DNA from 2 places in the Alteromonas sp. CH_MED4-4 genome. Region 1 is predicted to be linked to the other one. Evidence: predicted binding sites of a transcription regulator. Region 1 holds the regulator's gene; the other holds the start of a gene.

Evidence for each region. Region 1 encodes ArgR, which controls arginine synthesis, uptake and breakdown. Its sites were predicted from a motif close to ANTGAATANNTATTCANT; they were not measured.
Region 2: a site for ArgR is predicted at 2,181-2,198, ahead of WA381_RS00670 (N-acetylmuramoyl-L-alanine amidase). Genes of this name have one in related genera too.

The regions. Positions count from the first base shown of each region.
Region 1 is NZ_JAYMEU010000014.1:51,714-55,918, reverse strand. Features, by position in the region: gene ppc (phosphoenolpyruvate carboxylase) at 1-291, shown strand, start outside; gene mdh (malate dehydrogenase) at 438-1,376, opposite strand; gene argR (transcriptional regulator ArgR) at 1,614-2,078, shown strand; gene WA381_RS11385 (type 1 glutamine amidotransferase domain-containing protein) at 2,163-2,846, opposite strand; gene WA381_RS11380 (TonB-dependent receptor) at 3,035-4,205, opposite strand, start outside.
Region 2 is NZ_JAYMEU010000001.1:151,813-156,017, reverse strand. Features, by position in the region: gene arcB (aerobic respiration two-component sensor histidine kinase ArcB) at 1-901, opposite strand, end outside; gene WA381_RS00670 (N-acetylmuramoyl-L-alanine amidase) at 1,001-1,936, opposite strand; gene gltB (glutamate synthase large subunit) at 2,599-4,205, shown strand, end outside.

The DNA.
Region 1 (4,205 bases):
TTGGTACCCAAAGAGCTTAAACACTTTGGTGAAGCATTGCGTAGCGAGCTTAAAGAAAGCATCTCGTCGCTGTTGGCTATAACCGGTGACGGCGACATCATGAAGAACGACCCGCAGGGTAAAGAGTCTATGGAGATCCGTGCAGGATATCTTCAGCCCCTTCACTACCTGCAAATTGAGCTTCTGGATCGTATTCGTAAAGCCGGTGACGATGCACAAAACACTAGCCTAGAGCGTGCCATGATGGTTACCATCGCGGGTATTGCAATTGGTATGCGTAATACAGGCTAGAGCCCAATGAACGCGTAACGTTATAATGAAAAGCCTGCTCATTGAGCAGGCTTTTTTTGTAATGTCTTAAATGCAAAAAAGGCTGGGTACGTAAGAACGTATCCAGCCTTTTCTAGCAGATGCTAGTACATCCGCTTCAGGCGTTACTAGCCGTTTACGAAGTCTACGCCTAGCTTGATGTCGCCACGTAGGCCTTCAAGCATGTCGTTTTTCGCTTTTTCTTCAAATGCGCTTAGCTCGCCGTATGGCAAGATTTCTTCAACACCGTTTGCGCCTAGGCGAACTGGATGTGCAAAGAATGCTGCGTCGTCGCTGTCGTCAGTTTGTACATAAGTGTACTCAACAACGTTCTCACCTTGCATTGCTGCAACTAGAGATAGACAGAAGCGTGCCGCTGCTTGACCCATTGATAGGGTTGCAGAACCGCCGCCCGCTTTAGCTTCAACAACTTCAGTACCCGCGTTTTGGATACGAGTAGTTAGGCTAGCAACTTCTTCGTCTGTGAACTCTACGCCTTCAACTTGTGAAAGTAGAGGAAGGATAGTTGTACCAGAGTGACCACCGATTACCGGTACGTGCACAGAAGATACGTCTACACCTTTAAGTTCAGCAACAAACGTTTCAGCACGGATAACGTCTAGTGTCGTTACACCGAAAAGCTTATTCTTGTCGTAAACGCCTTTTGCTTTAAGCGTTTCAGCTGCAATAGCAACAGTAGTGTTAACTGGGTTAGTGATGATACCAACACACGCGTTCGGGCAGTTATCAGCTACACCTTCGATTAGGTTTTTAACAATGCCGGCGTTGATGTTGAATAGATCAGAGCGATCCATACCTGGCTTACGAGGCATACCCGCTGGAATTAGAACAACGTCTGCTCCAGTTAGTGCATCAGCTAGGTCATCTTTACCGTGACCGGTTACTTTTACCGCAGTGGGGATGTGGCTCAAATCAACGGCAACACCAGGAACAACTGGCGCTACGTCGTAAAGCGCTAAATCTGAACCTGCTGGCAATTGTGTTTTCAACAACAAAGACAGCGCCTGACCAATACCACCGGCAGCACCTAACACGGCTACTTTCATACCATTTCTCCTATGGGATTACTTCACGTATTTAAACGGAACGTCACACTAATGCAACGCGGGGGAAAACTCAATCACCGGATCGTCTTATTAACGTTATTTATGGCGATTTTATCTCGATATTCATTATCATGAATGATTATGCAAAGAAATTGCGCAAAGTCTACCTGTACGGCACAATATACGCATACTAAATATAATTCCTAACGATAACCCTCAAAAAAGAAAAGAGCGCTAATGGCAAACGCAAAACAAGAGCTACTCATCAAAGCTTTTAAAGAAATTCTTAAAGCAGAAAGTTACGGTTCACAGGGTGAAATTGTTGATGCATTAAAAGCACAAGGCTTCGACAATATCAGCCAGTCTAAAATCTCTAGAATGCTAAGCAAATTCGGCGCGGTACGCACGCGAAATGCCCGAGGTGACATGGTGTATTGCTTGCCTCCAGAGCTAGGTATGCCTACGGCTAAAAGCCCTCTTAAACAGCTAGTACTGGATATCGTTCACAACAACGTAATGGTAATCATTAGAACCAGCCCTGGTGCTGCACAGCTTATTGCTCGTCTACTTGATTCATTGAGTAAAAAAGATGGCGTATTAGGGACGATTGCGGGTGATGACACGATTTTTATTGCCCCTGCTGACGTGACAAGAATTGAAGAATTAAGACAACGCGTTGAAGATTTATTTGAAAACGTTTAGCCATGGCTCCAAAAGCTGACAATCAAAAAATAAGAAACCGCATACAAGATGCGGTTTCTGACTCGGTAATTAACTGAAGCTTTCCTAAGATAAAAGCTTAATTAGCGCATCTGCTGCGGGGCGTGACGATGGTGGATTCTGTCCCGTTACCAACAAGCCATCAGTACACACTTTTACGGCGAAATCGTCGGCACTTTCATATTTTCCACCCTTTTTGACTAGCTCATCTTCAACTAAGTAAGGCACTACGTCAGTGAGTTCCATTGCCGCTTCTTCGCTGTTTGAAAATCCAGTTACCTGTTTACCATCAACTAAGTACTTGCCATCTGGAGTTTTAACGTCCTTAAGCACGATTGGAGCGTGGCACACTGCACCAACAGGCTTATTCGCTGCAATTGTGTCTTCGATTAACTTAATCGAGTGCGCGTTGTCAGAAAGGTCCCACAAAGGGCCGTGACCGCCCGGGTAAAATACGGCGTCAAATTCTTCAGCACGCACATCTTCAAGCGGTATGGTCGACGCCATTGCACTTCGCGCCAGTTCATCTTTTGTATATCTTATTGCGTCGTCTGTCATCGCATCATCTGCAAGGCTATTTGGGTCGATAGGTACTTGGCCTCCCATTGGCGACGCAAGGGTAATCGTATAGTCTTGATCTTTAAATGCGTAATATGGCGCTGCGAACTCTTCTAACCACATGCCTGTTTTCTTACCCGTATCACCCATTATTTCATGAGACGTCATTACCATTAGCATACGTTTTGTCATAAGCCCTCCTTGCGAGCATTTAAAAAATTTTCTCGTCAGTTAATTCGTGTAGTGGAGGGACTTAGATCATAAGCAAAGGCTATGCGCGGTAAGTAACAGGTGTGTGAGATAAATCGCAGACATAAAAAAGTGCCACTTCCTGTTAAGGAGAGTGGCACCTAACACTACAACTTTTTTAAACTAAGTAATTAGAAGTCGTATTTAATACCGAACTGAACTTGCCATACTGATTGGTCAAGCACTTCTAGGTTTTTAATACGTGAATCACTGTTCAAGTCAAAATATTCATATTGACCATCTACGATATTTGCAGAAACTACAGCACGCTCATATTCATAGCGAGTACGCTCGATGCGGCCCCAATCGTCATTCAGTAGGTTACCGAAGTTTTCTATATCAAAGAAAACCGTCAACTTATGCTCAGGGTAAAGCGCTGGTAGTTCTTGTTGAATACGCACATCAATGATTGTTGACCAGCGAGAGTTGTCGCCATTACGTTCAGCAATTCCACCCTTGTACTGAGCTAGCTCTGAACTATTAATATAGTCGATGAACTCTTGCTGAGCTGCTAGGTCACCACCAAATGAAGTTGCTGCAAACAATGGATCATTGATGCCATCTGGAACGTAAAGCAGGTGTCCTGCATCATCGTTACGGCTTTCACGCGCACAACGACCACCACCAACATCTAGCACACATGCGTTGTTTTCATCGAATGTGTAGCTATAAGGCTGGCCAGAGCGACGCTCGGCAAAGATTGAAACAGTCGTTTCATAGCCGTCAATTAACTCTTTCTTCCAATTGAAGCGCATTTTCCAAAGGTGCTCGGTCTGGAAGTTAGACGTGCCAGCTTGTGGTTGTTGACGATCATAAGCAGCAAAGTCGGAGTAGTTAGATGTCGCAGTTGAAGATGTACCATAGCCGATATCTTCTACGTCAGCATAAGTATAACTTGTAAAGAAGTCGAATGAGCCATAAGAGGTATCCCAAGCTTTTGAAGCAGACAAGGCGTATAATATTGAATCACCTTCATCAATTGAGCTTGTTACGATAGCTTCTGGACCTTCGCTACAGTCATAAACACCACGACCATCAGGCGCTGTACTAACTGGGTTTTCGCAGCGTTGATCATACCAGTAAGTAGCATTTTCAAGCTTGTTGTAAAGCACATCAGCAGAGAACAACCAACCTTCTAGTTCTTCCATCTCTGGCTCGTGCGCAACACCTAAGCTTACTTTCCAAGTTGTAGGTATATCAAAGTCATCTGCCAGCGCGTTCACATCGCCATCTGGGTCAATGTTAGCAAGCTGGTCAAGAATGTTCTGTGGAATGTACTGGCCTGTAGCAGCATCTGGTGTA
Region 2 (4,205 bases), on a different contig from region 1:
GCGGTGTGCGTAGCTCATGACTTATGGTTGCGATAAAGCGAGTTTTGTCGGTACTTGCTTTTGCAGCAGCATTTTCAGCTTGCTTACGCTCAGTCATGTCTCGACCGAACGACAACAAGCCAAGGCGATTACCGTCTTTATCGAAGAAAGGTACACGCTTCATTTCGAAGTAACGACGACGTCCATCAGCAAAGCGAAGCCACAGCTCTTCTGTGATACTGGCGTTGGTTTCTAGAACTTCGTGATCACTCGCTACAATTTGGCGGGCAAGCTCTTCCTCATATACGTCTTTTGGCGTTAAGCCAAGCAGCTCTTGCTCGGTTTTGCCCGTCATAAGCTCCGCTATACGGTTACAACCAGCAAACCTGCCTTCTTCATTTCGGTAATATATTAAGTCTGGTGAGGCATCGATGATTGAACGTAACAAGGTTGATAAGCGGCGTGCTTGTGCTTCTTGTTCTGATTTATCCTGAATTTCTTTTTCTAAGTCTTTAAACAGCGCCTCACGCTCTTCTTGTGCTTGCTTGCGCTGCTCTATCTCGTGATTAAGCTGTCTGATGTTGCTTTGAAGTTCGCGGTTAAGAAAGACATCTTCTTCACGCAAACTTTCCAACTGGCTTACCACTTCCTTTAAGTTGGTACGTGAGTTTTCTAATTGCTTGATTAACTCACTAAAGAAATAAAGTACCCAAGGCGCAGATAACATGGTCAGTACTACAGCACTGATGAAGTCATCGGGCTGAACCTGGCTTCCCATGCTCACGCGAATTACGTATGAGCCCCCTAGCGTAAACACAAGCGAAAGAACAACAAACAATATGCTGAGCTTTAGAGTGCCAAAACGCTGAACAAATTGGGCAAAGCGAATTGCCCAAGAATCGTTTGGTGAATCTGAATGCATGTACGTCTAATTTAAGCTTATTTTGCGGTTATCCTATCAGGCTTTCCTCTTTTCGGGAATGCGGTTTGTCAAAGCATAACTCTGTGGCCCTGCTCAGAATTAGGATTTGAAAGGCGACTTTTCAGTAATTTCATTAATGTATTTGGTATTCACCCATCCCACCTTCGTGTAAGACACTTTCGCCCACTCCCCTCGCTTTTCCAGTATTTTTAGCACTTCGCCCTTATTCAAACCGTTCTCGACAGTTGGGTACGAAACATCTGGCCCTTTTCTCACATTCAGCGAATTGGCACTTACATTGGCCACCCGCTTTACAGGGCTAGCGAGATCCCGCTGAATTTGATCATGCGCCTCTCGCTGTGAATTCGAATCACTTGACTCAGTTGCCCACCTTTCACTATCACTTTGCAAAACAGCGGCTTTGAGTCTTTGAAGGGGAAAAGCGGGGCCAGGATCGACCTTTCGTGACGGCGCTATTTCTTCATGCCCGACGATAGTAGAGATGTTGTAGTGGCTACACAACGCTTTACACAGCGATAGCGTCCTAACAATTTGTACGTCGGTGTACTTGTGCCAATAGCCCATAGACTGTTGGTTAATGTGCTGGGCAGCTAATACTTCATTCTCGCCAAAAATTTCGCCAAACCAACTTTCAAAGGTGCCGTCTCCTCTAGCCTTAAGCTGGCCGGCATTGTCTAATTCAATGCCGATAGAGTACTGATTCAAGCCACTACGCCCCTCGTAATAACTTTCTCCTGCGTGCCACGCTATTTTATTAGTCGGAAGCATTTGAACAATGTCACCATTGCGTCCAACGGCAAAGTGAGCTGACACACCGCTATCGGCATTGGTCAAGACATTCACCGAAGATGAAAGGCTACTACCGGCGGTAAAATGAATAACAATAGTATCGGGAGATCCAGATTGAAAACGCCCAGATGTGTTAGGAGAAAGCCTGAAGGTGATATTGTCGCCAGTTAGAATATGATCATCTATACTAAATAAAGGCAGTGGTGAAGCATGTAGTGTATTCATACAATAATCCTTATTGTCTTAACAGCACGCCACCACAGTGAATTTTTATTCTTCGCCTTCCACATAAGCGTACACTCAATTCACACACAGGGCTCTCTATCAACATCCTTCAGCGCACCACGAGCCTTACCTGTGGTTAATTTTCAACCAATATAGCAAACTACTTATATTAGTGGAACCATAGCTTTACAAATTAATAAAAATACACCGCAAACCGCTATTGACAACATAAAACATCAATTTCAAAGCATATTTATTCATCAACAAAACGCAAATGAGAAGTAATATCATTTATAAGGGGTGAGTTATTCACTTTGCAATACTGATAACATTTTTGTTACAAACATAAATGACGACACGTAAGCAACTGATTAATATATATTTAATTATATTTATACTAATTCACTATAAAGCTTATACTTTTAGCGTTTGATTTTAGTTTTTAATGTGGGTATTTTGTACGGCCCGCATCGCAATAATGCATAAAAATGCGGAAACGACTGGAATCCTCTAATAATAAAATAACGACAAGAAAGGCGCACGCCGCGAGCAATACCGCTCGCAGGCATAAAAGACGTCTAATAATGTTGTGATACGCAAACCTAGGCGCATCTACACGCAACGCATACCTTGCCCAGTCAAAAGGTTGAAGGAGTTAAGAGATGAGTTTATATAATCCCAATGATTCCCGGGACAACTGTGGGTTTGGCTTAATCGCTCACACTCATGGGGAAGCCAGTCATGAATTGGTAACTACTGCAATACACGGTCTTGACCGTATGCAGCATCGTGGCGGTATCGCCGCCGACGGGAAAACCGGTGACGGCTGTGGTTTATTACTACAGAAACCGGATGCGTTCTTCCATGCAATCGCCGAAGAAAATGGCTGGAAACTCAGCAAAAAATACGGCGTGGGCATGATTTTCTTAAGTCAGGACCCGGTACTTGCGCAAGCCGCGCGTGAAGTACTTAATGAAGAACTAGAAAAAGAAACACTTTCAGTAGTGGGTTGGCGCGAAGTGCCTGTCGACCACTCAGTACTGGGTGAATTAGCGCTAACGGGTGTTCCACAAATTGAACAGGTATTTGTGAACGCGCCAGCAGGTTGGAGAAAACGCGACCTTGAGCGTCGTTTGTATATGATCCGCCGCCGCGCTGAAAAACGTCTTGAGAAAGATCCCGATTTTTACGTAGCTTGTTTGTCGGGCTTGGTAACGATCTACAAAGGCTTGGTAATGCCAAAAGACTTACCTGCCTTTTATCACGATCTTGCCGATGAGCGTATGCAAAGCGCAATTTGCGTTTTCCACCAACGCTTTTCAACAAATACACTACCACGCTGGCCGCTTGCTCAGCCTTTCCGCTTCCTTGCGCACAACGGTGAGATTAACACCATTAAAGGAAACCGCGACTGGGCCATGGCACGTGCTGCTAAATTCGCAACGCCACTTATTCCAGATCTTAAAGATGCAGCCCCTTTCGTTAATACTGAAGGATCAGACTCATCCTCGCTGGATAACATGCTGGAGCTATTCTTAGCCGGCGGTATGGATTTATTCCGTGCTATGCGGTTACTTGTTCCACCCGCCTATCAAAACAACAAGACCATGGACGATGATCTTCGTGCATTTTACGAGTTCAACTCTATGCACATGGAACCATGGGACGGCCCAGCGGGTATCGTTTTAACTAACGGTCGCCACGTTGCCTGTAACCTTGATAGAAATGGTCTACGTCCTGCTCGTTACGTTATTACTAAGAACGGTTTCATTACCCTAGCCTCAGAAGTAGGTATCTGGGATTACGAGCAAGCTGACGTAATTGAAAAAGGCCGTGTAGGCCCAGGTGAAATGCTTGCTGTAGACACATACACAGGCAAAATCTGGCGCTCTACTGAAATTGATGAAGACTTAAAAGCACGCCATCCTTATAAAGAGTGGCTAGACAAGCATATTCGTCGATTAACGCCAATTGAAAAGCTTGACGCGTCATTAATTGGTAAACGCGTGTTTGACGACGATGCCATGGCGGTGTACCACAAGCTACACGCCTACAGCTATGAAGAAATTCAACAAGTTGTAAAAGTACTCGCGAAAGACGGTCAAGAAGCCGTTGGTTCAATGGGTGATGACACGCCAATGGCGGTTATGTCCTCGCGTCAACGTACGGTATACGACTATTTCCGTCAGCAATTTGCACAGGTAACTAACCCGCCTATCGACCCGCTACGTGAAAACCACGTTATGTCGTTGGCAACCTGTATTGGCCG